2 regions of the Arenimonas aestuarii genome follow, and region 2 is predicted to be linked to the other one. Evidence: predicted binding sites of a transcription regulator. Region 2 holds the regulator's gene; the other holds the start of a gene.
What was found. Region 2 encodes sigma-54, which starts transcription at its own class of promoters, with help from an activator protein. Its sites were predicted from a motif close to TGGCACGNGCNTTGC; they were not measured.
Positions count from the first base shown of each region.

Region 1 (10,942 bases), on a different contig from region 2:
CGGAAGTGCACTTCCTCGAGCCGGTGGCCGCCAGCGAAGACGGCCGGCGGCGCATGGCCGACACCTGCCGCGAGCGCATCATCGCGGCCATGGCGGGCTAAGGCGCATGACCCGGTCGGTTGGCTACCGCCCGCCGCGCTGGCTGCGCAACCCGCACCTGCAGTCGCTGCTGAGCTCGACGCCGCTTCGCCGCGCCGCCGGTGAACGCGCCATGCGCCGGCTCGGCGCGGTCACCACCGAACACCTGATTGAAGTCGAAGACGGCGTGCGCCTGCAGGGTTTCCACAGCGCCCTGCCGGGTCGTGACCCGGCCGGGCTGGTGCTGCTGCTGCACGGCTGGGAGGGCAGCGCCGATTCGAGTTACATGCGCCACACCGCCGCCACGATGCTGGCGCGCGGCTTCGACGTGTTCCGGCTCAATTTCCGCGACCACGGCGATACCCACCATCTCAACCCCGACCTCTTCCACTCCTGCCGCCTGGCCGAAGTGGTGCAGGCGGCCGGCGAAGTGTCGCGGCGCTTCCCGGCGCGGCCGCTGCTGGCCGCGGGTTATTCGCTGGGCGGCAACTTCGCGCTGCGCCTGGCGCTGGCGGCCCCGGGCGCCGGCGTGCCGCTGGTGCACGCCGCGGCCGTGTGCCCGGCGATCGACCCGGCGGCGGTGCTGCGCACGCTCGAAGGCGGGCCGCGCTTCTACCACTGGTACTTCATGAAGAAGTGGCGTCGGTCGCTGCAGCGCAAGCGCCAGCTGTTCCCCGAGCTGCACGATTTCGGCGACGACGTGCTGGCCATGGACATGCGCGCGCTGACCGGCTGGATGGTGCAGCGGCACACCACGCTGGGCGGCATCGACGATTATTTCGAAGGGTATTCGGTGTCCGGTGGGCGCCTGGCCGCCCTGCAGGTGCCGGTGAGCGTGCTGGCGGCGGCCGACGACCCGGTGATCCCCGTGGACGGGTTCCCGGGCCTGCAGCTGCCGGCCCACTCCTGCCTGGAAATCGCCGATTTCGGGGGCCACTGCGGATTCCTCGAGGGCCTGCACCTGGGCGGCTACGGCGAGCGCTGGGTGGCCGACCGGCTGGAAGCCGCGGCCCGGGAGGCCGGGGCGGCTACAATGGTCGTTTCCGCGCCTGCCTGAAGACTCCCTCATGATCGTCGACATCATCGAAGCCATGCGCCGTGGCGACATCGCCGCCGCACTGGCCACCGCCCGCGACACCCTCGCCGCCGAGCCCGAAAACGCCGCCGCCCACCACCTGCTGGGCGTCTGCCTGCAGCAGAAGGGCGACCTGGCCGGGGCCCGCAAGGCGTTTGATCGCGCGCTTGAACTGGCCCCCGACGTCGCGGCCCATCATTTCAGCCTGGCCACCCTGAAGCTGGCCGAAGGCGACGCCGCCGGTGGCATCCGCGGCCTGCAGGAGGCGCTGGTGCTGGACCCGAACCAGCTGGGTGCCTACGTGCTGCTGGCCCACCTGGCCCTGGGCCGCGGCGACCAGGCCGAAGCCGAGCGCAACCTGCGCCTGGCCCAGCGCGTGAATGCCGAGCACCCGCAGGTGCGCGTCATCGAGGGTTACCTGGCCCAGGCCCAGGGAGACGGCGACAAGGCGCTCAAGTGTTTCACCGCCGCCGCCGAAGCCGACCCCAACCTCGCGGCCGCCCAGCTGGCCCTGGGCCAGGCTTACCTGTCGCGCGGCATGTGGCCCTTCGCAGAGCAGGCGCTGGTCAATGCCCTGCGCCTGGACAATTCGCGTGCCCCGTCCACCCTGCGTGCGCTGGTCGAAGCCCGCCGCCGCCAGGGCAAGGCCGAAGAAACCCTCGCCGCCCTGGACGAGCTGATCGCCGTCGCGCCGGCCGACCCGATGGCCCGCGTGCTGCGTTCCGAACTGCTGATCGACTACGGCCGCGAGGCCGACGCCGTGACCGACCTGTGCGCCGTGCTCGACGCCCATCCGACCCAGGCCCCCGTGCTGGGCCAGGCCGTGGCGCTGCTGGTGCGCAGCGGCCGCCCGGACGAAGCCAAGGTCCGCGCCGAAGCCGCGCTGGAAAAGGCGCCCGACCAGGCCGAACTGTGGAAGGTGCGCCTGAACGTGGCCGGCATGCTGGGCGAGGAAGCCAAGCCGGTGCTGGACCGTTGGTTCACGGCGATGCCGGAATCGGCGGCCTGCCTGGAAATGCTCAGCGCCTACCACGAGGCCCAGGGCCAGCTCGACCAGGCCGGCCAGTTCGCCGACCAGGCGCTGGCGATCAATCCCGACCTCTACGCCGCCAACCTGTACAAGCTGCGGGCCGAATTCCGCGACGACCCGGCCCTGTCGCTGGCCCGCGCCGAGCGCCTGCTGCCGCAGGCCAAGGATGGCCCGGCCCGGCGGACCCTGCTGGGCTGGCGCGGTCTGTCGCTCGACGCCCTGGGCCGCCATGCCGAAGCCGCCGAGGCCTGGCGCGAGATGGTGCGCCACCCGGTGCCCGGCCAGATCCTGCCGCCGCCTGCGGTGCCGGCCGACGAGGCCCCTGCCGGCAAGATCGACGGCCTGCTGCTGTGGTCGCCGCCCGGCGTGCGCGCCGAATACCTGCTGCGCCAGGCCAAGTCCCAGCTGGGCCCGAAGCTGCGCCTGGACCGCATCGGTAGCGAAGCCGACGGCGACGGTTACGGACTGCGCCGCCGCGCCCCGGGCCACCCGGAAGCGGGCACCGCGGCGCGCTGGGAAAGTTCGCTGCGTGCCGCGGGACTGGAGCCGGCGGAATCCCGCGACTGGCTGCCGCACGTGGACGCCTACACCTTCGCCACGCTCGGCGGGGCCAAGGTGCTGGTGCTGCTGACCGACCCGCGCGACGCGCTGCTCAACTGGATGCTGCACGGCAGCCTGCAGAACTATCACTTCCTGCCGGAAATCGGCCGCTCGGCGCAGTGGCTGGCGGCCGTGCTCGAGGCCGTGGCCGACGAGGCCGAGGTTTCCGGCCGCATCGACCTGGTGCGCCTGGATGCCGATGCCGGCGAAGCCGCGCAGCGCATCGAGCAGGCCCTGGGCCTGGAAAGCCCGCTGCCGGGCCTGTTCGGCCCCGGCCAGCGCCTGCCGGCCGGTCATTGGCGCCACTACCGCGAGAGCCTGGCTGAAGAATTCGCCCTGCTCGCGCCGGTGGCCGCGCGCCTGGGTTACCCGGCCGAATAAAACGCGGTCACCGCCGCGCGGGCGCTCAGCCGCCCGCCGGCAGGCCCAGCAGCAGCGCCGCGCCCAGGCCGATGCGGTACCAGGCAAAGGGCGTGAAGCGGTGGTTGGCGATATAGGCCAGCAGCCAGCGCACTGCGGCGAAGCCGGTGACCGTTGCGGCGACGAAGGCCACGGCCAGGCTGGCCCAGTCCTCGTCGCCGGCCCCGCCTTCGATCACGGTTTCCATCAGCGCGTAGCCGCTGGCCGCGAACATGGTGGGAATGCCCACCAGGAAAACGAACTCCGCCGCCGCCGGCTTGCGGTTCAGGCCCAGCAGCATGGCCATGAAGATTGCCGCGGCCGAGCGCGAGGTGCCGGGAAAGACGCCGGCCAGCACCTGGGCCAGGCCCACCGCCACCACGATCGCCCAGGTCACCTGGCTGCTGGGCGGGCCGCGTTCGCCCAGGCGTTCGGCCACCAGCATCCAGACGCCGCCGATCACCAGCGCCCAGGCCACGGGCGTCACCGTTTCCGGCAGCTCCCAGCCCATCAGTCGAACCGGCAGGCCGACCACGGCCGTCACGGCGAAGGCGCCCAGGATCTTGAGCAGGTAATCGCGCTCCTCCGGCTGCCGCCAACCGGTGGCCAAGGCCAGCAGCCGTTCGCGGTAGACCAGGGTGATCGCCAGGATGGCCCCGGCCTGGATGCTGATGTTGAACAGGTCCGAGCGCGCGCCCAGCCAGTGCTGGGCGATGAGCAGATGGCCGGTGCTGGAGATCGGCAGGAATTCGGTCAGGCCCTCGATGATGCCGAGCAGCAGGGCGGTCAGCAGGTCGGTCACGGCAGTCCGGGTGGTCTTGGAGGCGCCCAAGCATAACCGCCGCGCCCGCCCGTCCCGGGTGGTCCGCAAGGGACGCCAGCCCCGAGGGATTTCCGGGGCAAAGTCCCTCCGGGAGGGAAATGTGCTTTTCAGTCGCACCACAACAGTGCAGGCCGGATCCTGGGTCCAGGCCGCCAGCATTACGGATCAATGACTTGGCGGCGGTTCGGCCTTGGCACGCCCCTTGCAGCTACCCCAACGGACCCAAACCCTGCCAGGAAGTCTTCCCATGCCCTACAGCCATATCGAAAAGCTCATCAAGGACCACGACATCGAATTCGTGGACCTGCGTTTCGCCGACCCGCGCGGCGTGCAGCACCACGTCACCTATCCGGTCTCGATCGTCGAGCCGGCGCTGTTCGAGGACGGCAAGATGTTCGACGGCAGCTCGATCTCGGGCTGGAAGGGCATCAACGAGTCCGACATGGTCCTGCTGCCGGACCCGGAAACCGCGCTGGTGGACCCGTTCACCGCCGACCCGACCATCATCCTGGTCTGCGACGTGCTCGACCCGGCCACCATGCAGGGTTATTCGCGCTGCCCGCGCGGCGTCGCCAAGCGCGCCGAGGCCTACCTCAAGGCCAGCGGCATCGCCGACCAGGCCTTCTTCGGCCCCGAGCCCGAGTTCTTCATCTTCGACTCGGTGCGCTACGCCAATGAAATGGGCAACACCTTCTTCGAGATCGATTCCGAGGAAGCGCACTGGAACAGCAAGAAGAAGTACGAAGGCGGCAACACCGGCTATCGCCCCGGCATCAAGGGCGGCTACTTCCCGGTCGCGCCGACCGACACCCTGCACGACATCCGTGCCGAGATGTGCAAGCTGCTCACCGAAGCCGGCATCGAAGTCGAAGTGCACCACCACGAAGTGGCCAACGCCGGCCAGTGCGAGATCGGCACCAAGTTCAATTCGCTGGTGAAGAAGGCCGACGAGCTGTTCACGATGAAGTACATCATCAAGAACGTCGCCCACCGCAACGGCAAGACCGCCACCTTCATGCCCAAGCCCATCGTCGGCGACAACGGCAGCGGCATGCACGTGCACCAGAGCCTGGCCAAGGGCGGCACCAACCTGTTCACCGGCGACGGTTACGGCGGCCTGAGCCAGATGGCGCTGTGGTACATCGGCGGCGTGTTCAAGCATGCGCGCGCGATCAACGCCTTCGCCAATGCCTCGACCAACAGCTACAAGCGCCTGGTGCCGGGCTTCGAGGCGCCGGTGATGCTCGCTTATTCCGCGCGCAACCGCTCGGCCTCGTGCCGCATCCCGTACGTGTCGAACCCGAAGGCGCGCCGCATCGAAATGCGCTTCCCGGACCCGGTGCAGTCGGGCTACCTGACCTTCACCGCGCTGATGATGGCCGGCCTGGACGGCATCAAGAACAAGATCGACCCGGGCGCGCCGAGCGACAAGGACCTCTACGACCTGCCGCCGGAAGAAGAGAAGAACATCCCGACCGTCTGCCACTCGCTTGACCAGGCGCTGGAAGCCCTGGACAAGGACCGCGAGTTCCTCAAGGCCGGCGGCGTGATGACCGACGACTTCATCGACGGCTACATCGCGCTGAAGATGCAGGAAGTGACCAAGTTCCGCGCGGCCACCCACCCGCTGGAATACCAGCTGTACTACGCCATCTGACTCTCCTCCACGGAGTCTTGTCCGATGCAGGCGGCCCGGGAATTTCCCGGGCCGCTTCATTTGCAGGTGCCGCCATGCACATCGAACCCGATGACCTCACCCGGCCCCAGGTGCACGCCCTGCTGGCCCAGCACCTCGCGCAGATGCGCTCGCAGTCGCCGGCCTGCAGCGTGCACGCGCTGGACATCGATCGCCTGCGTGCGCCGGGCATCACCGTCTGGACGGCCTGGGACGGCGACACGCTGCTGGGCTGCGCCGCGCTCAAGCAGCTGACGCCCCGCCATGGCGAGATCAAGTCCATGCGCACGGATCCGCTGCAGCGCGGCAAGGGCATCGGCCGGGCGATGTTGCTGCACCTGTTCGACGTCGCCCGGCAGCGCGGCTACGACCGACTCAGTCTGGAAACCGGCGCCACGGATCATTTCCTGCCGGCCTTGCAGCTGTACGCGTCGGCCGGCTTCCAGCGCTGCGGTCCATTCGCAAGTTACGACGAAGACCCGCACAGCATTTTCATGACCAGGCTGCTCTGAAGCAGGTCCGCGGCGCGCCGGATATCATCGGGGTACCGACTTCGAGGGAGTGTCACGTGGCCCGTTGGTCCAAGTTCCTGTTCTTCACCCTGCTCACCCTGGTCGTCGCCTACCTGCTGGCGGTGCCTGCGCTACGCTGGATCGCCTACGGAGAAGACGAGCAGGCGGCCGTCGCCCTGATGCGCGACCTGCCGGCGCCGCCCGAGGGGGAGAACGGCTTCAAGTACCTCGCCTACGCCGGCAAGGACGCGCCGGACGAGGCGCTCGATGCCGCACTGGCCGCCGACGTGGCCGCCTTCGCGGAGTACCACGAGCGCTCAGCCGAACACTTTGCCAGCGGCAAGGATACGGCGCTTGAGCCACCGGCCACGCCGGGCGCCGACAGTCTCCCCAACCTCGATGCCGTGTCGGCGCCTGAATTCGCCTGCAGCTTCAGCCAGGAAGACTGTCCCGCTGCGCTGCGCGGCCACGAAGCCGTCGCCCGCGCCTGGCTGGACGCGGCCGCGCCGCGCACCCGTCGCGTCGAACAGGCCCTGGCCTCGGATCACCTGGCCAACCCTTACGCCCTCAATGTCGCCATGCCGTTCCCGGGCTACCAGCAACTGCGCCTCCCGCTCAACGAGATCGCGCTGCAGGCCCTGGAAGGCGACGTGGCCACGGCGTTGCCGCGCGCCTGCGGCCTGCTGGCCAATGCACGCAAGCACCTGCGCAACGACGGCCTGCTGATCGACAAGGTGGTGTTCGCCGCGCTTACGCAGGGTGCGTCCGACCTGCTCCTGCGCGTGCACCGTCTCGACCCCTCCGAACAGCTGCCCGATGATTGCGCTGCGGCCATCGCGCCGGTGGACATCAATGATTTCCAGGTCTGCAATGCGCTGCGCGGCGAGTTCGCGATGTTGTCCGAGTTTTCGCAGCAGATGGACGAAGCCAATGCGGGCTGGCGCGCGCCCGCGCACTGGCTGCTCAGTAGCCAGCGGCTGCAGGACGGGTGGGTGGCCAGCGGGCTGGCGCCTTATTGCACGCCGGAGGGCCAGGCCGCCATCAGCCAGGGCAGGATCCCCAGGACCCGGGCACGTGACTATGACCCGGTCTCGATCGATTTCTGGGCTGCGCCGATCAGTCACGTCCTGGCGTCCATGAGTTACCCGGCCTACGGCGACTACCAGCAGCGCCTGCTTGATCATGCGCAGTCGCTGCGGGCCAATCTGGAGGCCCTGGACAGGATCGAGCCGCCGGCGTCGACAGGGGAGTCGTCGGCCGCCGACTAGCGTCGCCCCACGGGCGGCTTGCGACGGGGTCCGGGACTGTGCATACTGTGCATATCACAGCAGCACAGTAAGCCCCCGCCCGTGGAACTCTTCCTCTCGGCCAGCGACCCGCGGCCCATGTACCAGCAGATCGTCGACCAGGTCACCGCCAAGGTGATGGCCGGCGACTGGGCGCCCGGCCAGGCCCTGCCGTCCATCCGTGAGCTGGCGGCAGCCAGCCACGTCAGCGTCATCACCGTGCGCCGCGCCTACGAAGACCTGGAGCGCGCCGGCGTCATCGCAACCCGGCAGGGCAAGGGCTCGGTGGTCGCCGAACGCGCCGACCTGCCCACCGTCCTGATGCACGACGAACTGCAGCGCCAGCTCGAGGCGCTGCTGGCCATCGCCACGCGCCTGGGCCTGTCCCGCGCCGACCTGCATCGTTTCCTGGACGCGGCGGCCGACGCGGCCGATGCCCACCCCGACTCCCCGAAAGGACCCACGCCATGACCCCGGCTTTTTCCCTGACCGGCATCGCCAAGCGCTATCCGCACTTCGCGCTGCAGGACATCACGCTGCAGCTGCCCGAAGGCCAGGTCATGGGCCTGGTGGGCGTCAACGGCGCCGGCAAGACCACCCTGCTGCGCCTGCTCACCGGCCTGGCCGCGCCCGACGCCGGCCAGGTGCAGGTGCTGGGCCATCAGCTGCCCGACGCGCAGGTCGCCGCCAAGCGCGACATCGGCTTCGCCTCGGAAGACATGCGCCTCTACCGCGGCCAGAGCCTGCGCTGGCACATGGACCTGGTGAAGAACATCTACCCGGGCTGGGACGAAAGCTACGCGGGCGAACTGGTGAAGCGCTTCGACGTGCGGCCCGATCAGGCCGTGGGCGGTTTTTCGCACGGCCAGCGCGTGAAGGCATTGCTGCTCTTGTGCCTGGCCCGCCGCCCGCGCCTGCTGCTGCTCGACGAACCCACCACCGGCCTGGACCCGGTCGCCCGCATCGAGGTGCTTGAAGCCCTGGCCGACGTGCTGCGTGACGAGCAGCGCAGCGTGCTGTTTTCGTCGCACAACACCCACGACATCGAGCAGCTGGCCGACAGCATCACCTTCCTGCACCAGGGCCGCCTGGTCGCGTCGGCGGACAAGGACCGCTTCCTGGAAAACTGGCGCCGCATCACCTGCCAGGGCGCGCTGCCTGCCGACATCGGCGATTGGCCGGACATCGCCAGCGCCCGCGCCAACGGCAGCCTGGTCGAGATCAAGGCGCGTGCCTGGCGCGACGACCTGCCGGCGCGGCTGGCCGCGAGCGGGCTGCAGGTGCAGCGCAGCGATCCGATGAGCCTGGAAGACATCTTCGTAACCGCCGTACGTTCGGGAGCCGTGGCATGACCCTCAACTTCCCCGTCATCCGCCTGCTGGTGGCCAAGGACTGGCAGCTGTTCCAGAAGCAGCTGGCCCTCTACGTGCTGGGCGGCATCGTTGCCCTGTGCTTCCTGGGGCTGGCCAAACCCTGGGCCTTCTACGTCGGTTCGCTGATGCTGATCATCGTGATGGTCTCGATCGCCTGCTTTTCCATCTCGACGTCGCTGATGGTCGAGCGCAAGGAAAAGACCCTGGCCTTCGTGATGAGCCTGCCGGTGTCGCCGCGGGATTTCACCGTGGCCAAGCTGGCCGGGAACATCATCACCTTCGGCGTACCGTTCTTGCTGATGGTGGTGGGAACGCTGGCCGTCGTGTTGTTCACGCAGCTGCCGGACGGACTGTTCGTGTATTCGCTGCTGGTCTTCGCCTACATCCTGTTCGCTTTCAGCCTGTCCCTGGCGGTGGCGATGTCGGTGGAATCGGAAGGCTGGGCCACCTTCGCGATGATCGGCTCGATGGTGCTCATCAATCCTTACCTGATGGCGCTCTCGATGGTGCCGGACATCAAGGACCGCATCGGTGAAGACGCGTTGGTGTGGACCACGCCGGCCCTGGCCGTGCTGGCCACCCTGTTGCTGGTTTCGCTGGCCGTGATCGCGGTCACCACCTGGGTTCACGCCCGCAAGCCGGCGTTCTACTGACGGCATGGACGCCAGCGCGACGCAGGGCCGGCTGCATTACATGGACCACCTGCGCGCGCTGTCGATGCTGGCCGGCGTGTTCTTCCACGCGGCCCTGGCCTACAGCCCGCTGATGCACGGGCTCTGGCCGCTGGCCGACCGGCAGTCGTCGGCGGGGGTGGATGCCGCGGTCTGGGGGCTGCACCTGGTGCGCATGCCGCTGTTTTTCCTGGTGGCCGGATTTTTCTCGGCCTGGATCGCCAGCCGGCGCGGCGGCGTGGCACTGGCCCGCCAGCGGGTGCGGCGCATCCTGCTGCCGTTCCTGGTCGCATGGCCGCTGGTCTGGTGGTCGCTGTCGGCCAGCACCGACTGGGCGCTGGCGAACGTGCAGCATCCTTCGCCCCTGCTGGACATGGTGCGTACCTGGCTGGCGCAGCCCGAAGCGCCGCAAATGCCGCCGGGCACGGCGCACCTGTGGTTCCTGGTCTACCTGCTGATCTTCGCCGTGCTGCACTGGGTGGCGCACACGCTGGAACTGGCTCGCCTGGGCCGATGGCTGCTCGACAGGCACCCGGCCTGTCTGCTGCTGGTTCTGCCGGTGCTGATCGCGCCGGCGCTGGCCACGGTCAGCGCGCCGCACCCGGCGCCGGAAGGCCTGCTGCCGCAATTCTGGGCGCTGGTTTTCTACGGGGCGTTTTTCGCCCTGGGGACCCAGGTCCACGCACGGCCCGACTGGCTGGAGCGCGCCCGCCCGCTGGCGCCCTGGCTGCTCGCCGGCGGTGCGCTGCTGTACCTGGTCTTGCTCTGGCGGCTCCGGATCGAGCTGCCCGGGGCGGCGATGCCCGTCGCGTCCTGGCCGGTCGCCGTGCTCGAAGCGCTGCTCAGCGTCTGGCTGACCGTGTTTTGCCTGTTGGCCGGCCAGCGACTGCTGGACCGGCCAAACGTGGCGATGCGCTACCTCGCCCACGGCGCCTACTGGATCTATCTGCTGCACCTGCCGCTGCTGTTCGCCATCCAGTACGCGCTGATGGACCTGGAGTGGGCCTGGCCGCTGAAGTTCGCCATGGCCAGCGCCGGCACGCTGGCCGTCTGCCTGCTCAGCTACCAGCTGCTGGTGCGACATACGCCGCTGCGGCGATTCGTGGGCTGAGCCCGAAACCGCGAGCAAAGGAGAAACGTTCGTGAAACGCCTGAGCTGGATCGTTTGGCCACTCGCCCTGATCCTGGCCGTGATCGTGACCTGGTTTGCCAGCCTGTACGTATTCGAACGGCCACGACTTGGCCCGCAGGTGCAGCAGCGCAGCCTGGCATCGTTGGTGTTGGCCGAGTCCCGCGATTACCTGGTGCACCTGCCGGAGACTTATGAAAGCCAGCCCGGCAAACGCTATCCCGTGGTCTACGTGCTCGACGGCACGTCCCAGGACCTGCACACGGCCGCCTCGGCCGCCCTGATGGCGCG
Region 1 is NZ_BAAGTW010000006.1:257,279-268,220, forward strand. It holds gene ACYVJH_RS10740 (lysophospholipid acyltransferase family protein) at 1-101, shown strand, start outside; gene ACYVJH_RS10745 (YheT family hydrolase) at 107-1,135, shown strand; gene ACYVJH_RS10750 (tetratricopeptide repeat protein) at 1,146-3,164, shown strand; gene ACYVJH_RS10755 (undecaprenyl-diphosphate phosphatase) at 3,190-3,984, opposite strand; gene glnA (type I glutamate--ammonia ligase) at 4,253-5,662, shown strand; gene ACYVJH_RS10765 (GNAT family N-acetyltransferase) at 5,737-6,192, shown strand; gene ACYVJH_RS10770 (hypothetical protein) at 6,249-7,460, shown strand; gene ACYVJH_RS10775 (GntR family transcriptional regulator) at 7,542-7,949, shown strand; gene ACYVJH_RS10780 (ATP-binding cassette domain-containing protein) at 7,946-8,830, shown strand; gene ACYVJH_RS10785 (ABC-2 transporter permease) at 8,827-9,504, shown strand; gene ACYVJH_RS10790 (acyltransferase family protein) at 9,509-10,633, shown strand; gene ACYVJH_RS10795 (alpha/beta hydrolase) at 10,665-10,942, shown strand, end outside.
Region 1: glnA (type I glutamate--ammonia ligase) is a predicted target of sigma-54. The motif match lies at 4,197-4,211, and genes of this name have one in related genera.

Region 2 (10,942 bases):
GCTGTGCGAGAGCGGGCTGCCGGTGGTCGTGGCCACCGCGACCACGCCGCGGGCCTGCCAGGCGGCCAGTTCGGCCGGCGCAACGGTTTCACAGACCAGGATCTCGCCGGCCAGTCCTTCGACGGCATCGTCGCCGCGGCGGTGCAGGGCGGCATGGATGCGGCCGACGACATGGTCGAGGTCTTCGCGGCGGCTGCGGAAGTACTCGTCGTCCATACCCTCGAACACCGCCGCCAGCCGGTCGCGCTGCAGCTTCAGGGCGTAGTCGGCCCCGTAGCGTCCGGTGCGCACCAGGTCGTCCAGGCCCTGCAGCAGCTCGGGGTCGTCCAGGATCATGGCGTGCAGGTCGATGAACTCGCCGACCTCCTGCGCCAGGGCGCCATGCAAGCGGTCGCGCAGGACGCGCAGTTCAGCGCGGGTGGCGTCCAGGGCGCCGTGCAGGCGGTCCAGCTCGGACGCGACCTCGTCGGCGGTGATCCGGGTTTCCTCCACCACCAGCGCCTGCGGATGCAGCACGCGGGCGCGACCCAGGGCCAGGCCACGCGAGGCGGTGACGCCACGCAGGTGGCGGCGCATCAGCCTTGCTCGTCGAAACCGCGCTCGAACAGCGCGGCGGCAGCGGCCAGGGCCTCGGCCTCGTCCTCGCCCTCCACCCGCATGAGCAGGGTGGCCCCGGGCGCCGCGGCCAGCAGCAGCACGCCCATGATGGACTTGGCGTTGACCTCCCGGCCGCGGCCGAGAAGCGTGGCCTGGCACTGGTAGCCCGAAAGCAACTGCACCAGCTTGGCCGCCGCACGTGCGTGCAGGCCGAGTTTGTTGGTCACCTGCAGTTCGCGCTCAAGCATCGTCCACCACCACTCCGTTGCGGGCGCCGGCGGCCGCCGTGCGCGTCAGTTCTTCCAGGTCCTGTTCGGGATAGTTCTGCACCCGAAGCAGCATGGGCAGGCCGAGGCCGCTGACCCGGCGGGCGGGCGTCCCCAGGTGCACCAGTCTTTCGGCCAGCCTGGCCGGGCTGGCTCCATAGAGGTCGGTCAGCAGCAGCACCCCGTCGCCGGCGTCGACCTTTCGCATCGCGCTGCTGGCGGCGGCCAGCAGCTCCACGGGCTCGGCTTGCCAGGGCACCTCGAAGGCTTCGGTGGCCAGCGGCAGGCTGCCCAGGAGCCCTCGCGCGGCCGCCAGCACGGCGGTGCCGACCCCGGGATGGCTGAGCAGGAGCACGCCGACGGACATCAGTCGAGCTCGCGGTGGAAGGTGAGCACGCCGTCCCGGCCGTTTTCGCGGCAATGTGCCGCCAGTCGTTCGGCCAGGTAGACCGAGCGATGCCGGCCGCCGGTGCAGCCAAAGGCGATGGTGAGGTAACTGCGGGTGCCGGCCTCGAAGCGCGGCACCCAGGTGTCGAGGAAAGCGACGACCTGGGCCACGAATTCCTGCACCTGCGGATCCTGCTCGAGGTACTCGCGCACCGACGCGTCGCGTCCCGACAGCGGGCGAAGGCGCGCGTCCCAGTGCGGGTTGGGCAGGGCGCGGGCGTCGAACACGAAGTCGGCGTCCGCAGGCAGGCCCCGCTTGTAGGCGAAGGACTCGAACAGCAGCGACATGTCCTGGTGGGTGCCGACGCCCAGCGCGGTGATCACCTCGCGGCGCATCTGGTGCACGTTCATGTCCGAGGTGTCCATCACCAGGTCGGCGATGGCCTTGAGCGGGCGCAGGCGCACGCGTTCGAGCTCGATGGCGTCGGCCAGGGCCAGGCCATCGTGGCTGAGCGGGTGCTTGCGGCGCGTGTCGGAATAGCGCTTGAGCAGCGTGTCGTCGCGGGTCTCGAAGAACACCAGTTGGTGGTCGATGCCCATTTCGCCAAGCGCCGACAGCCATTCGGGGATGCGCGTCAGGTCCGAGGCGTTGCGCACGTCGATGCCCACCGCCAGCCGGCGCAGGCCGCCGCTGCCCGCCACCGAGCGTACGAACTGCGGAAGCAGTTCCACCGGCAGGTTGTCGGTGCAGTGCACGTCCAGGTCTTCGAGCGTCTTGAGCGCCACCGACTTGCCCGAGCCCGACAGCCCGGTGATGACGTACAGCAGCGGACTCGACGGGTCGGCGCTCATTGGGTCTCACCCCGCTGCAGGAAGGCGCTGTGGCGCGCCAGGAAGGCCGCGGCCGGGTCCATGCCCTTGCTGCGCAGAAGGTGCAGGCGCACGGCGGCTTCGGTCAGCACGGCCAGGTTGCGGCCGGCCGCCACGGGAAGTTCGACCACCGGCACGTCCAGGTCCAGCACCTTGCGGCTGCCGGATTCGCCGGTGATGCGGGCCATGGCTTCGTCGCTTTGCTGCGGCGTCTGTTCAAGGTGCACGAGCAGGCGCAGGTACTTGTTTCGCTTCACGGCGGTGTCGCCGAACATTTCGCGGATGTTGAGCACGCCCAGTCCGCGGACTTCCAGCAGGTCCTGCAGGAGTTCCGGGCAGGTGCCGTCGAGTACGTCGGGTGCGATCTGGGTGAACTCGGGCGCGTCGTCGGCAACCAGGCGGTGGCCCCGGCTGATCAGCTCAAGCGCCAGCTCGCTCTTGCCGGCGCCGGAGTCGCCCGTGACCAGCACGCCTATCGAATAGATTTCCATGAACACGCCATGCAGCGTGATGCGCGGCGCCAGCGAGCGCGCCAGGTGGTACTGCAGCAGGTTGAGCAGTTCGTAGCCACGGCGCGGCGACACCCACAGCGGGGTTTCGCTTTCTTCGGAAGCGTCGCGCAGGTCGGCGGGGCAGGACTGGTTCTGGGTGATCACCATCGCCAGGGGCCGCGACTCCATGATCTTGAGCAGCACTTCCCAGCGCGTGCGCGCGTCCAGGCCGTCGAGCCAGGCCAGTTCGGCCGAACCGATGATCTGCACCTTGTTCGGGTGGATGACGTTCAGGTAGCCGGCCAGCGACGGGCGTCGCGAGAGATGTTCGCCGCGTTCGATGAGACGTTCACTGCCGCGTTGGCCGGAAAGCCAGCGCATCTCGAGCCGGTCGCCCAGTTCGTCGAAGAGTTCGCGGGCGCTCAGGCGGTCGGTCATGGGCTCAGCCGGCCTCGGGGTGGCTGGCCTGCCAGTCCGCCAGCAGGGCATGCAGGATGGCGGCGTCGCTGGCGGCGCGCAGTTGGTCGCGGAAGCCGGCGTCACCGAACATTTCGGCCAGCTGCGAGAGCAGCATCAGGTGCTGCGAGGAAAAATGCTCGGGTACGACCAGGGCGAAAACCAGGTCCACGGGCATGCCGTCGGGCGAGCCGAAATCCACCGGCTCGGCAAGGCGAAGGAAACAGCCGATGGCGGTGGCAACCTTGGCGCTGCGGCCATGCGGGATGGCGACACCGTGGCCCAGGCCGGTGCTGCCCAGGCGTTCGCGGCCGACCAGGCTGTCGAACACCGCGCGCTCGAGGTCCGCATTGCCCTCGGCGAGCAGGCCCGATGCCTTCTCGAGCAGTCGCTTCTTGCCGGGGATCGGGCCCGGGGCGACGACGCGCCCCGGGCTGAGCAGGTCGAGCAGGTGCACGGGCTAGCCGAAGCTGTCCGAACGGGCAGCCGATTCGCCGCGGTGGTGGTCGGTCATCTTTTCCTTCTGCTTGAGCAGCAGGCGGTCGAGCTTGTCGGCGAGCAAGTCGATGGCGGCATACATGTCGGGGGCCACGGCGTCGGCATGCACGGTCTTGCCGGCGGTGCCCACGGTGGCCTCGGCCCTCTGGTCGAGCTTGTCGACGGAGAGGATGACCCGGGCCTCGGCGTGGTGGTCGTAGTGGCGGTTGACGCGCGCGAACTTGTCATTGACGTAGTCGCGAAGGGCCGGGGTGACGTCCATCTGGTGGCCGCTGATGTCGATCCGCATGGTCACGATCCTCCTTGGTGGGTACAGCTACAGGTAATCACGCCCGGCGATAACGAGGCGTGACCGAGGTCAAGTCCTGGGGGAGTCTGCGCATTCGCGCGCCTGGGCTGGCATTGGCCATTGGGTTTGGCCTTAGGCCAGCCGCTGCCGCTCGTTGGAGGCGGGGATGTTCATGGATTCGCGGTATTTTGCCACGGTTCGACGGGCTACGGGGATGCCTTCGGCCTTCAGGGTTTCGGCGAGTTTCTGGTCCGAAAGCGGCGCGCGCGGGCTTTCGCCCTCGATAAGCTTCCGGATCATGGCCTGGATGGCCGTGGCCGAGGCCGAGCCGCCGTGGTCGGTGGCGATGCCCGAGCTGAAGAAGTGCTTGAATTCAAAGGTGCCGCGCGGTGTCCGCAGGTACTTCCGGGTGGTCGCCCGCGACACGGTGGACTCGTGCAGGCCCAGCTCTTCGGCCACTTCGCGCAGGGTGAGCGGGCGCATGGCCTCGTTGCCATGGTCCAAGAAGGCCGACTGCTGGCGAACGATGGCCCGGGCCACCCGTTCGACGGTGTCGGCGCGGGTTTCCAGGCTCTTTATCAACCAGCGGGCCTCCTGCAGCTGGCCGCGCAGGTAGCTGTCGTCCTCGCGGCTGGCCTTGCCGATCAGACCTTCATAGTGGCGGTTGATCGCCAGTCGCGGTCGGCTGCCGGGGGCCAGGCGGACCTTCCAGACGCCGTTCTGGCGGTAGGCGATGGCGTCCGGGGCGATGTATTCGGGCTCGCTGCCGCCGATCTGGGCGCCTGGCTTGGGGTCGAGCGAGCGCAGCAGGGCCACGGCGGTGGTCATTTCGAGCTCGGACTCGCCAAGCTGGCCGGCCAGGCGGTCCGCGCCCAGGCGGGCCAGGGCGTCCAGGTGGTCCCTGCTGAGCCGGCTTGCCAGGGCCAGGCCCGGCGTATCGTCGCTGAGCAGGCTCAACTGGACGCACAGGCATTCGGACAGGCAGCGGGCGCCGGCGCCAACCGGGTCGAAGTGCTGGACGATGTGCAGCACGGTTTCGATCTCGGCTTCGGAGACCTCGAGCTCGGGCTGCAGGGCGGCCTGGATGTCGGCCAGCGGGCCCTCGAGGTAGCCGTCGTCATTGATGGCTTCAATCACGGCCTGGCCGATCGCCAGGTCGCGCGGGCCCAGGTGGCTCAACTGCAGCTGCCAGACCAGGTGGGCGTGAAGGTCAACCGGCGCCGCGGCGGTGAGCTCGTCGGGTTCGCCGCCGTCGTTCTGGCGGCGGTCGCCGGCGGGGGGCTCGTACCACTCATCGGCTTCGGCGGGCTCGAACTCGTCGGGCTCCGGGGCGTCGCCCGGCGTGTCTTCGGGGCCGGGCTCGTCGGGCTTTTCACCTTCGGGGCGGTCGTCGCCCTGGTCTTCGTCGCCGCGTTCAAGCAGCGGGTTCGATTCCAGGGCCTGGTTGAGCTCGGTTTCCAGCTCCAGGGCCGACAGCTGCAGGAGCCTTATCGCCTGGCGCAGCTGGGGCGTCAGGGACAGCTGCTGGCCAAGTCGGGTCTGAAGGGTCGGTTTCATGGCGTTCCGCTGGGGGGGCGCGGCGCCGTGGCTACAGGCGGAAGGAATCGCCGAGGTAGACGCGTCGCACGTCGGGATTGGCCAGTACCTCGTCGGGCGTTCCCCGGGCGAGCACGCTGCCGGCATTGAGGATATACGCGTGGTCGCAAATGCCCAAGGTTTCGCGGACGTTGTGGTCGGTGATCAGGACGCCGATGCCGCGGGCCTTGAGGTGGCGCACGATTTTCTGGATGTCGCCCACCGAAATCGGATCGACGCCGGCGAAGGGTTCGTCGAGCAGCATGAAGCGCGGCCGGGCGGCCAGGGCGCGGGCGATCTCCACCCGGCGGCGTTCGCCGCCCGACAGGCTGGCGCCCGTCTGTTCCGCGACGTGCCCGACCTGCAGTTCTTCCATCAGCGCCGCCAGTTCGTTGGCGCGGCCGGTGGCGTCGAGGTCCTCGCGCAGCTCCAGCACAGCGTGGATGTTGTCGGCCACGCTGAGCTTGCGGAACACCGAGGCTTCCTGCGGCAGGTAACCCAGCCCCAGGCGGGCGCGCTGGTGCATGGGCAGGGCGGTGATGTCGCGGCCGTCGAGCGTGATGCGGCCGGCGTCGGGACCGACGAGGCCGACGATCATGTAGAAGCAGGTGGTCTTGCCGGCACCGTTCGGGCCCAGCAGGCCGACGACTTCGCCGGGGCGAACCTCCATCGCGAAATCCTGCACTACCTGGCGCGAGCGGTAGCGCTTGGCCAGGCCCGTGGCGGTGAGCATCAGTCGGCCGCGGCGGACTTGGGCAGGATGCGCATGGACACGCGGGCGCCGTCGCCGCCACCGTCGATGCGGCCGGTGTTGATGTCGTACTTCACCGTCTCGCCGCGCAGGTTGCCGCGCGGCTGGGTGATGACGACGTTGCCGGTGAGCATCATCGATTCGTTGGCCAGCAGGTAGACCACGCGGTTGGCCCGGGCGTCCATCGGTTCGCCGGCGTCGGAAACCTGGCGCAGGCGCGCCGGGCTGCCGGTGAGCACGATGCGGTTGATGTCGCCGGCGGCGCGGTGAACTTCCGCGCGGTCGGCGTCCACTTCAAGCGTGCCCTGGCGGATGCGCACGTTGCCTTCGAGCGTGGAGACGCTGTCGTCACCGAGCATGGCGTCCGTGCGGTCGGCGCTGATGTCCATGGGCTGGTTGCGGTCGCCGGACTTGGCAAGGACGGGCGGCGCCAGCACGAGGGCGGCGAGGATCAGGAGTCCGATCGGCAGTTCACTGGCGTGGCGCATAGTGTCCCTTGACGTCGTTGAGCAACTGGAAACGCTTGGCGGCCAAGTCCACCCGCAGGCCGGTGCCGGCGAAGGTGGACTCGCCACGGTCGATGTTAACCCGGTCATCCGTGGTGGCGCGCTGGTCGTTGGGGAATATCGAGAGGGTGTCGCTGGTGAAGCGGGTCCGCAGCCCTGACGGTTCGGTCGGCCCGACCATGTTGACGCCGCCAAGCAACTGCACTTCGCTGGCCTTGGGGCTCACCCAGGCCTTGTCGGAGCGGACCTGCCAGCGGCCTGAATCACTCGGGAAGGCAAAGCGCGGCCGACGGATGGTCAGGCTCTTGCCGTCCCGGTCGCGCTCCAGGTAGGGAGAGCGCAGGGTGAAGGACTCCGCGCCCGCGTCGTCCAGCGCCGTCAGCTCGAATTCGCGCAGCACGTAGTCCGAGCGCTGGCTTGGTTCGGGCGGCGGCACCCGGTTGCGCTGCCACTGCCACGCCGCGTAGCCACCCAGGCCGAGGGCGAGCGCAAACAGCACGACGTTGAGCGCCTGCCGGCTCATGCCACGCCGAACCGGTCCAGCACGGCCTGGCGCAGGCCCTTGGCGTCCAGGATCAGGTCGCAGAGCTCCCGCACGGCGCCTTCGCCGCCGCGGCGGCTTGACTGCCAGTGCACCCGCTCGGCGACCCAGGGGTGGGCGTTGGCCGGCGCCGCAGCCAGGCCGACCTGCAGCAGGGCGGGCAAGTCGGGCAGGTCGTCGCCCATGTGGGTGGCCTCGGAGGGAGCCAGTTCCAGCGTTTCGCACAGCTGCAGCAGCACCGCGCCCTTGTCCTTCACGCCGGCGAAAACATGCTGCAGGCCGAGGTCGCGGGCACGCGCCTGCACGGCGGCATTGCGGCGCGCGGTGACCAGGGCGACGGTGACGCCATTCTCCTCGAGCAGCTTCATGCCCTGGCCGTCCAGGACGTGGAAGGCCTTGGACTCCCGGCCCTCGCCGTCGTAGATGAGCCGGCCGTCGGTGAGGGTGCCATCCACGTCGAAACAGGCCAGGCGGATGCGGCCGGCGCGGTCGCGGATGTCGGATTCGGAAAGGGTCATCGGTTCGATCACACCACGCGTGCGCGCAACAGGTCATGAATGTTCAGGGCGCCAATCACCCGGCGTTCGGTGTCGAGCACCACCAGCGCACTGATCTTGTGCTCTTCCATCAGGTGCGCGGCCTCTATGGCCAGCGCCTCGGCACCGATGGACTTGGGCGAGCGGCCCATCAGCTGGCTGACCGGCGTGGTCTTGAGGTCGGTGTCCTCGTCATCCAGGCAGCGGCGAAGGTCGCCGTCGGTGAACACGCCCTTCAGCGTGCCATCGGCATCCACGACGGCCGTCATGCCCAGGCGCTTGCGGGTCATTTCCAGCAGCGCGTCGGACGTGCTGGCGTCGACCTGCACCATCGGGACATCGTCGCCGGTGTGCATGACGTCCCGGATCCGCAACAGCAGGCGGCGACCCAGGGCGCCGGCAGGGTGCGATCGGGCGAAGTCTTCGGCCGTGAAGCCGCGGGCCTCGAGCAGGGCCACCGCCAGTGCGTCGCCGAGCGCCAGGGCGGCGGTGGTGGACGAGGTTGGCGCCAGGCCCAGCGGGCAGGCTTCGGCCGGCACGCTGGCGTCCAGGTGCACATCGGCCAGCCGGGCCAGGCTGGACCCGGGGCGGCCGGTCATCGAGACCAGGACGTTGCCCTGGCGCTTGAGCGAAGGAACGATGGACAGGATTTCGTCGCTTTCGCCGGAGTTCGACAGCGCCAGCACCACGTCGGCGTCGGTCACCATGCCCAGGTCGCCGTGGCTGGCTTCGCCCGGGTGCATGAAGAAGGCCGGCGTGCCGGTGGAGGCCAGGGTGGCGGCGATCTTGGTGGCGATGTGGCCGGACTTGCCCATGCCGGTGCAGACGACCCGGCCGGTGGAGGCCAGGATGTGCCGGCACGCGGCGGCGAAGTCGCCGCCCAGGCGGCCCTTCACGGCGTCCAGGGCCTGCGACTCGATGTCGATCACGGCGCGGCCACTGGCGATCAGGGCCTCGTCGGTGGCTGCCAGTGCGGCTGGGGGGGCATTCATGGGCGGGCGCAGGGAGTATGATGCGGGGCCGCATTGTAAGGCCTGCGCGCCCGTCGCGCCCCGCTCGCCCATGAATCCCCAGATCATCCAGGAACTCATCGAAACCGGCCTGCCCGGCGCCCGCGCCCAGGTGCGCGGCGACGATGGGGTGCATTTCGAGGCCACCGTGGTGTGTGATGCCTTCGCCGGCAAGCTGCCGCTGGCGCGCCACCGCATGGTCTATGCCACGCTGGGCGCGAGGATGGGCGGCGAGATCCACGCCCTGGCCCTGCGCACCCTGACCCCCGAAGAAGCCGACAAGGCCGCCCAGGCCTGAGACCCCAGACCACATGGCAAAGATCGTAATCACCGGCGGTGAGCCGCTAAACGGCGACGTGCAGATTTCCGGCGCCAAGAACGCCGTGCTGCCCATCCTGGCGGCCACGCTGCTGGCCGACGGCCCGATCTCTATCGGCAACGTGCCGCACCTGCACGACGTCACCACCACCATGGAACTGCTGGGCGCGATGGGCGTGCAGCTGATGGTCGACGAAAAGCTCACCATCACCGCCGACCCACGCTTCATCACCTCCACCGTGGCCCCGTACGAGCTGGTGAAGACCATGCGCGCCTCGATCCTGGTGCTGGGTCCGCTGCTGGCGCGTTTTGGCCATGCCGAGGTTTCGCTGCCCGGTGGCTGCGCGATCGGTTCGCGGCCGGTGGAACAGCACATCCGCGGCCTGCAGGCGCTGGGCGCCGAGGTCAGCGTGGAGAACGGCTTCATCAAGGCCCGCGCCGAGCGCCTGCGCGGCGGCCGCTATGTGTTCGACATGATCACCGTCACCGGCACCGAGAACGTGCTGATGGCCGCGGCCCTGGCCAAGGGCACGACCGTGCTCGAAAACTGCGCGATGGAGCCGGAGGTCGTGGACCTGGCCAACTGCCTGATCGCCATGGGCGCCGACATCGAGGGCGCCGGCACCAACCGGATCGTCGTGCACGGCGTCGACCGCCTCAATGGCATCCACTACGACGTGCTGCCCGACCGCATCGAGGCCGGCACCTTCCTGGTGGCCGGCGCCATGACCGGCGGTCGCGTCACCGCGCGCCGCACCCGCGCCGACACCATGGACGCGGTGCTGGTGAAGCTCGAAGAGGCCGGCGCGCATCTCACCGTCACCTCCGACAGCATCACCGTCGACATGCGCGGCAATCGGCCGAAGTCGGTGAACCTGACCACCGCGCCGTACCCGGCCTTCCCGACCGACATGCAGGCGCAGTTCGCGGCGCTCAACACCATCGCCGAGGGCGTTGGCGTGATCACGGAAACGATCTTCGAAAATCGCTTCATGCACCTCAACGAATTGCAGCGCCTGGGCGCCGACATCCGCATCGAGGGCAACACGGCCATCATCCGCGGCGTCGCGCAGATGACCGGCGCGCCGATGATGGCCACCGACCTGCGCGCTTCGGCGTCGCTGGTGCTGGCCGGCCTGGTCGCCAAGGGCGAAACCGTGGTCGACCGCATCTACCACATCGACCGCGGCTACGAAAACATCGAAGAAAAGCTCGGCACCCTCGGCGCCAAGATCCGCCGCCTGCCGAGCTAACGAATGGCGGTGATGCGCAGGTCCAGCGTCTCGCCGTCGGATTCGTATTGCTTGATGCGCAGCGGCAGCCAGCCATGGTTGCGGGCGAACCAGAGCTTGGTGACGCGGCCGTTGTCGGCGCCGCGCTGGCGTTCCACGCGCAGGGCGCGTTCGGTGCCGATGGCGGTGCGCAGGCGCACGGCGGCGGCCACGCGGTAGGTCTGGGTTTCCACGCCGCGGCGGCCGGCCACCGGGAAGTCCATCGAGCCGCGTTCGCCCGCCGCCAGCGCCACCATGATCGCCGCGGTGGTGCCATGCGGGTCGAGCAGGCCGGCCGGGGCCGCGTAGGAGGCCGACTGGTCCTTCCAGTGGCTGCTGGCCTGGCCGGCGGCGCGATCCACCGAAAGCCGCTCCTCGCGGTTTTTCCATGCGGCCTTTTGCTGCATCTGGTAACTCACCAGCTCCAGGCCGTCGCCGGTCCAGCGAAGCCGCGAACGTTCCTCGCGTTCAATGCCCGCCAGCGCCGCGAGGCCTTCGGTGGCCTGGCTGCGGGTCACCAGTTCATAGACACCGTCGCCCAGGCGCTGCAGCGACACCTGGCCGGTGCCGATGTGCTGGT
Region 2 is NZ_BAAGTW010000008.1:240,591-251,532, forward strand. It holds gene ptsP (phosphoenolpyruvate--protein phosphotransferase) at 1-576, opposite strand, end outside; gene ACYVJH_RS13030 (HPr family phosphocarrier protein) at 576-845, opposite strand; gene ACYVJH_RS13035 (PTS sugar transporter subunit IIA) at 838-1,230, opposite strand; gene rapZ (RNase adapter RapZ) at 1,230-2,102, opposite strand; gene hprK (HPr(Ser) kinase/phosphatase) at 2,099-3,049, opposite strand; gene ACYVJH_RS13050 (PTS sugar transporter subunit IIA) at 3,054-3,524, opposite strand; gene hpf (ribosome hibernation-promoting factor, HPF/YfiA family) at 3,528-3,854, opposite strand; gene ACYVJH_RS13060 (RNA polymerase factor sigma-54) at 3,987-5,411, opposite strand; gene lptB (LPS export ABC transporter ATP-binding protein) at 5,443-6,162, opposite strand; gene lptA (lipopolysaccharide transport periplasmic protein LptA) at 6,162-6,668, opposite strand; gene lptC (LPS export ABC transporter periplasmic protein LptC) at 6,652-7,209, opposite strand; gene ACYVJH_RS13080 (KdsC family phosphatase) at 7,206-7,745, opposite strand; gene ACYVJH_RS13085 (KpsF/GutQ family sugar-phosphate isomerase) at 7,754-8,755, opposite strand; gene ACYVJH_RS13090 (BolA family protein) at 8,826-9,071, shown strand; gene murA (UDP-N-acetylglucosamine 1-carboxyvinyltransferase) at 9,085-10,344, shown strand; gene ACYVJH_RS13100 (DUF3108 domain-containing protein) at 10,341-10,942, opposite strand, start outside.